DNA from 2 places in the Collinsella sp. SGI.180 genome. Region 2 is predicted to be linked to the other one. Evidence: predicted binding sites of a transcription regulator. Region 2 holds the regulator's gene; the other holds the start of a gene.
The links. The regulator NrdR, encoded in region 2, represses ribonucleotide reductase genes. The targets are predictions, from matches to a motif close to AAACACNATATATNGTGTTT.
Positions count from the first base shown of each region.

Region 1: nrdD (anaerobic ribonucleoside-triphosphate reductase) is a predicted target of NrdR. The motif match lies at 2,179-2,198, and genes of this name have one in related genera.

Region 1 covers NZ_JBNPLL010000004.1:47,544-50,657, reverse strand. Annotated here, with positions in the region: gene nrdD (anaerobic ribonucleoside-triphosphate reductase) at 1-1,923, opposite strand, end outside; gene ACQRAP_RS02780 (hypothetical protein) at 2,491-2,685, opposite strand; tRNA gene ACQRAP_RS02775 (tRNA-Val) at 2,890-2,964, opposite strand; tRNA gene ACQRAP_RS02770 (tRNA-Gly) at 2,968-3,043, opposite strand; gene ACQRAP_RS02765 (hypothetical protein) at 3,077-3,114, opposite strand, start outside.
Region 2 covers NZ_JBNPLL010000003.1:32,132-35,245, forward strand. Annotated here, with positions in the region: gene ACQRAP_RS01930 (MGDG synthase family glycosyltransferase) at 1-671, shown strand, start outside; gene dut (dUTP diphosphatase) at 1,182-1,625, opposite strand; gene nrdR (transcriptional regulator NrdR) at 1,630-2,073, opposite strand; gene ACQRAP_RS01945 (LysM peptidoglycan-binding domain-containing protein) at 2,125-2,574, opposite strand; gene lexA (transcriptional repressor LexA) at 2,737-3,114, shown strand, end outside.

The DNA of each region.
Region 1 (3,114 bases), on a different contig from region 2:
GTAGGAGATAGCACCGCCCGGCGAAAGCTGCTGGAACATGCCCTCAAACTTAAGCTTGTCGAAGGCATCGATCTCCTCGGACACGTGGACGTGATAGCTGTTAGTAATGTAGCCCTTGTCCGTCACGCCCGGGATAATGCCGAAACGGCGCTGCAGGCATTTGGCGAACTTGTAGGTCGTCGACTCAAGCGGGGTGCCGTACAGCGAGAAGTCGATATCGCTTTCGGCCTTCCACTCGGCGCACTTGTCGTTCATGTGCTGCATGACGGCCATGGCAAACGGTGTGCCCTCCTTCTCGGTGTGGCTGTGGCCCGTCATGTACTTGACGCACTCATACAGACCGGCGTAACCCAGGCTAATGGTGGAATAACCGCCCACGAGCAGCTTGTCGATCGTCTCGCCCTTCTTAAGGCGCGCCAAGGCACCGTACTGCCAAAGAATCGGCGCAGCATCCGAAAGCGTGCCCATCAGGCGCTCATGACGGCACAACAGGGCGCGGTGGCACAGCTCAAGGCGCTCATCGAAGATCTTCCAGAACTTGTCCATGTCCTGATGCGAGCTCAGCGCAACATCGGGCAGGTTGATGGTCACAACACCCTGGTTAAAGCGACCATAGTACTTAGGCTTGGTCGGGTCATAGTTCAGAGCGTTGGCGACATTGTTAAAGCCGTTGCCCGAACGGTCGGGCGTCAGGAAACTGCGGCAACCCATGCAGGTATAGCAATCGCCGTTGCCGGCGGTCTCGCCCTTAGACAGCTTGAGCTCGCGCATCTTCTTCTCGGAGATGTAGTCGGGCACCATGCGCTTGGCGGTGCACTTGGCGGCGAGCTTGGTCAGATAGAAGTACGGCGAATCCTCGCGGATGTTATCGTCCTCGAGCACGTAGATGAGCTTGGGGAACGCCGGGGTGATCCACACGCCGGCTTCGTTCTTAACGCCCTCATAGCGTTGACGAAGCGTCTCCTCCACAATCATGGCAAGGTCGTGCTTCTCCTGGGGCGTACGGGCCTCATTGAGATACATAAAGACCGTCACGAACGGCGCCTGGCCATTCGTGGTCATAAGGGTCACGACCTGATACTGAATCGTCTGGACGCCGCGACGAATCTCATCGCGCAGGCGTTCCTCAACGACCTCGCGAACCTTCTCGGCAGATGCCGAAACACCGAGCTCCTCAAGCTCGCGAGCAACCTCGCCGCGAATCTTTTGACGGCTCACCTCAACGAACGGGGCGAGATGGGTCAGCGAAATAGACTGACCGCCGTACTGGGAGGAAGCAACCTGGGCGATAATCTGCGTCGCGATGTTGCAGGCGGTCGAGAAGCTGTGCGGCTTCTCGATCAGCGTGCCCGAGATAACGGTGCCGTTCTGGAGCATGTCCTCCAGGTTCACCAGATCGCAGTTGTGCATGTGCTGGGCAAAGTAATCCGAATCGTGGAAATGGATCAGGCCCTCATTATGGGCATCCACGATCTCCTGGGGCAGCAGCACGCGTTGGGTCAGGTCCTTGGAAATCTCGCCGGCCATATAGTCGCGCTGAACGGAATTGACGGTCGGATTCTTATTGGAGTTCTCCTGCTTAACCTCTTCGTTATTGCACTCGATCAGCGACAGGATCTTGTCGTCGGTCGTGTTCTTTTGGCGCTTCAGGCTCTGAACATAACGATAGATGATGTAGCGGCGAGCGACCTCGTAGCAGTCGAGACGCATGATCTCGTCCTCGACCAGATCCTGGATCTCCTCGACCGATACGGTATGGCCGGCCTTCTCACATGCCTCGGCGACGTTTTGCGCCGCGTAGATCACCTGGCGGTCGGTAAGACGAGAGCCCTCCTCGACCTCCAAGTTGGCGGCGCGAATCGCATTGACGATCTTATCGATGTCAAAGGCAACCTCGGTGCCGCTGCGCTTGATGATCTTCATCCTCTTGCCTCTTTCGCGTCGTAATCCCATTGCGCTTCAGAGCCAAACGATGCCTGGCAGGGCTTGTCCCTGTCTTGCGGCGCCGTCGCGCAATCTGTGCTCTCGATAAACCATAGGTCCTCATGCGGACAATCCTCGCGGCCGATCAAGCGGCTCAAAGGCGTGTCCAAATGGGACGAACAAGGTCTTCGTTCTCTGTCCGCCATCTATCATACGACAAAGACGCCTCTATATCCTGTATTCTTTTTTTAGATCAAACACAACATATAGTGTTTCAGCAGGTCAAAGCAATTGGTCATTTTACAGACACATTAATTATGAGGGTTTCTCGGCAAGTCGGTAAAACGTTACCAACGCGGCTACCTGCAAGGCAGTTATAAAACCCCCTAGTCAAGCCGCCGACAAATCCTACCAAAACCAAGCCGCTCACGCGAAAAGAATCCAAAAGATTATGCTTGACCAACATGTTGCGGTCGAATGCCGGCGGACGGAGCGACGGGGCTGCAAACGCTCGGAAGACTACAGCCCCGGCACCCCGTCCGCCGGCATTCGATAGGCGAGGAGCTATTACCTCTCTTCGCGAGCTATCATGCGGCCGAGAGCCGCTGTAAAGGGATCGAGCAGCACGCCGGCGATAACCACAAAAGCCCACCCCTTTGTGACAAGGCCCGCCCAGCGCGCGAAGAACGTACGGCCTTCAATCGTTCCGAATCCTCCCTGGAAGGCAATCTCGCCAAAACCGATCACCATAAAAGATTGCACGGGGGTCAACCATGGAAACGCGGGCGACGTGCACGGTTATGATCAAAATAATCATCTCCCACGAGACCAAGAGGCCAATAACGACAAATTATGCTGGGCAGCAAATGCAACGTGAAAAAGCGACCGAGGTCGATAATTTGACGGCATATTATGTGTGTTTATAACAAAACAGTCCAGAAGCAAAGCCTCTGGACTGCAAACATTTGGTGGGCGTTACAAGATTTGAACTTGTGACCTCTTCCGTGTCAGGGAAGCGCTCTCCCCCTGAGCTAAACGCCCAAATGGAGCGGACAACGGGGCTCGAACCCGCGACCCCAACCTTGGCAAGGTTGTGCTCTACCAACTGAGCCATGTCCGCTTACGAGGATTAATCTTACGTGATACCCGCATCCTATGCAAGAACTTTTTTTGAAAAGTTTTGCGACGCCC
Region 2 (3,114 bases):
TCCCTATTCGCGCTGGATTTGACACGGATTACAATCGTGAGGAAGAACTCGAGAAGTTCAATCTCCCTATCGACAAGACCATTGTGCTGGTAATGGCCGGCGCCAGTTTGCCTCAACCGTACGTTCGCTTTCGCGCGGCGATGGACCACACCCTCCCCTTCCTCCGTAGCTTCGAGGATATGCACTTTGTCTTTTTGCCGGGCAAGGACACGGAATACGCCACGCGCCTGAAAACGCTCTTCGAAGCCATGAAACTCGAAAACGTCACGGTTCTTGACTATGTCAATGACATGGCAGCGCTCATGCACGGCTGCGATCTGGCAATTCTCAAATCGGGCGGACTCACTGTTACCGAATGCTTGTGTGCACACCTGCCGATGATTCTGTTGGGCAAGTCCTATGGCCAGGAAAAGGCCAACACCACCATGCTCACCGACTTGGGCGCCAGCATGCATGTCACCACCGCACGCGAGCTCATCGTGACGCTGCGCCATCTCCACGATCATCCCGAGTCGCTCAAGGCACTGCTCATCAATGGCGAAGTGCTACGCCGTCCACACGCGGCCGAGGACATCGCCATCGCAACTATGGAACTTGCAGGCAAGCCCCAAAAGCGCAAACGAGCCTTCTGCCGCTTCTACTGGGGCGGAAAACCCGCGCATATCCGCTAGGCGAAAGTCCGCTGCTCGGCGGGAGCCGCCCATATATCATTCCATGCTCAAACATTCTCGCTGCGCGCTCGTATCCCTCCCGCCCGCTTCTCACACATATCATTCCATGCTCAAACATTCTCGCTTCGCAGGGCGCACTAATCCCACCCGTCCGGGACTCACCCATATCATTCCATGCTCAAACATTCTCGCTTCGCTGCGCTCGCTGCGAAACTGCGCGTGGAACGATATGGGTGAGTCCCGGACGAGAGGTTTCCTGCTTGAAAACAAATTGCAATCCGACTAGAAAGCCGGTGCGACAAAGGAGAAACTCCCTTGTCGCACCGGCTTACAAATTGATTAATGCTATCAGCTTCCAGCGAAGAGGCACGGTAGTTACAAGCATACAAACGTAGCTCACCCGTGGGAGGGCCCTATATATCGTCCCACGCGCAGTTTCGCAGCGCAGCGAGAATGTTTGAGCATGGGATGATATATAGGGCCCTCCCACGGGTGAGCGGACGGAAGCAACTAGGCGACGCCGCTGGAGCCGAAGCCTCCGTTGCCTCGGTCCGTTTCGTCTAGTTCGTCTACCTCCACGAGATTGACCGTGGGAACTTCTTGGATGACGAGTTGAGCGATTCGGTCACCCTTGTTGATCTGGATTTCATTGGATGGATCCAGGTTGATAAGGATGACTTTGAGTTCTCCTCGGTAGTGGGCGTCGATGAGGCCAGGAGTGTTAACTATAGACAGACCCTGCTTAATAGCCAGGCCACTGCGAGGCTGAACGAAGCCAGCGTATCCATCGGGCAGCGCGATCGCAAGACCAGTAGAGACCAAGCGTCGCTCGAAGGGCTTAAGGGTACAGTCCTCATTGGCACGGAGGTCCAAACCGGCATCTGAGGGATGGGCGTATTTGGGAAGCTCGATCGTAGGGTCGAGACGCTTAATGTTGACTGTAATGTTGGACATAAAATCACCTTAGCTTGTCGAGCTCTTGCAAAAACTCATCGATGTCTTTGAAATCGCGATAGACCGAGGCAAAGCGAATGTAGGCCACCTTGTCGATCTTGGCCAGGCGCTTAAGCACCATGTCGCCCAGGTCGTGGGACGTAACAGCCGTCAGCGTACGGGAACGCAGCTCCACCTCGATGTCATCGATGAGCTCATTGAGCTTTTTCGTGTCGATGTCGCGCTTAATCGTAGCGCGCATTAAGCCGACCAGCAGCTTATTGCGATCGAACCGCTGCCTTGACCCGTCAGATTTGATGACCTCGATGGGGTCTTCGCATCGCTCGAATGTTGTGAAGCGATAGTTGCACGAACAACATTCACGGCGGCGTTTAATGGTGTTATTAGATTCCTGCATACGGGAATCGACAACACGGGTATGTGCATTGCCGCATCTGGGACAGCGCATGGTACCTCCTCCAAAACGATAACAAGGGTACCATGTGCCGGAGTTTAAATCTTACGAACGCGCAGGAACTTTAAGAACGTCACCCGCATCGAGTGACCCATGCTCCAGATGATTGACACTGCGAATTATGTCAGAAGTCTCCTGCGTAGAAAGACCGTCAACGGAATGCTCCTGAGCAAGCGACCACAAGGAATCGCCAGACTGAACACGGACGGTCTCATAGGTAACGTTAGATGCCGACTCGGCATATGCGGCGTGACGAGCGCTGAAGATCGAGGTAGCAAGTACAAAGAAGAGCGTGAGAGCAACGGCCAGGGCGACAATCGTCGAGGCCTTCAGAGCAACGGGGGCCGAAGTCGTGGCGACGCACTGGCTTCGGACGGGCTTGCCAGGCAGTGTTTGAAAACCAGATCGGCCGCCTTTGACAACCGTGAAAGCCGGCGCCGCAGGCGTCTCGAGCTTAAGGGCGAGGTTTCCCTGGACCATATCCGTTGCATTCATCATGTTCTCCTCTCGCGTTTTTGACGAGAACTGTTTTATCAAGCCGCGAGGACAAAAAAGTCTAGCGCGGGAACGAGTGTTCGGTTATTATTATCTTCGAACAGTTGTTCCTGTCAAGCAAACATAGAACATTTGTTTGGGTTAGGTAGAGAGGAATCCCTGATGGCTCGCAAAATTACCAAGCGACAGCAGCAGATTTACGACTTCATCAAGGAGTATCAGCAGGAAAAGGGCTATCCGCCCAGCGTGCGTGAGATGGCTTCGGCTGTGGGTCTTTCCTCCCCTAGCACCGTACATGCACATCTCTCCGCACTGGAAGCACGCGGCCTGCTCAAACGTGACGCCACCAAGCCTCGTGCCCTAGAGCTCTTTGACGAGGACGGAGCCTCCGTCTCCATCTCAAAGTCCGATGAGCCCGCGGCACCCCGCGGAACCGTATCGCTACCCCTCGTGGGCCGTGTCGCCGCAGGGATCCCCATCCTTGCCGAGCAGAATATCGAGGACACCTTTACCATCCCGACCGAGATCGCAACGGACCAG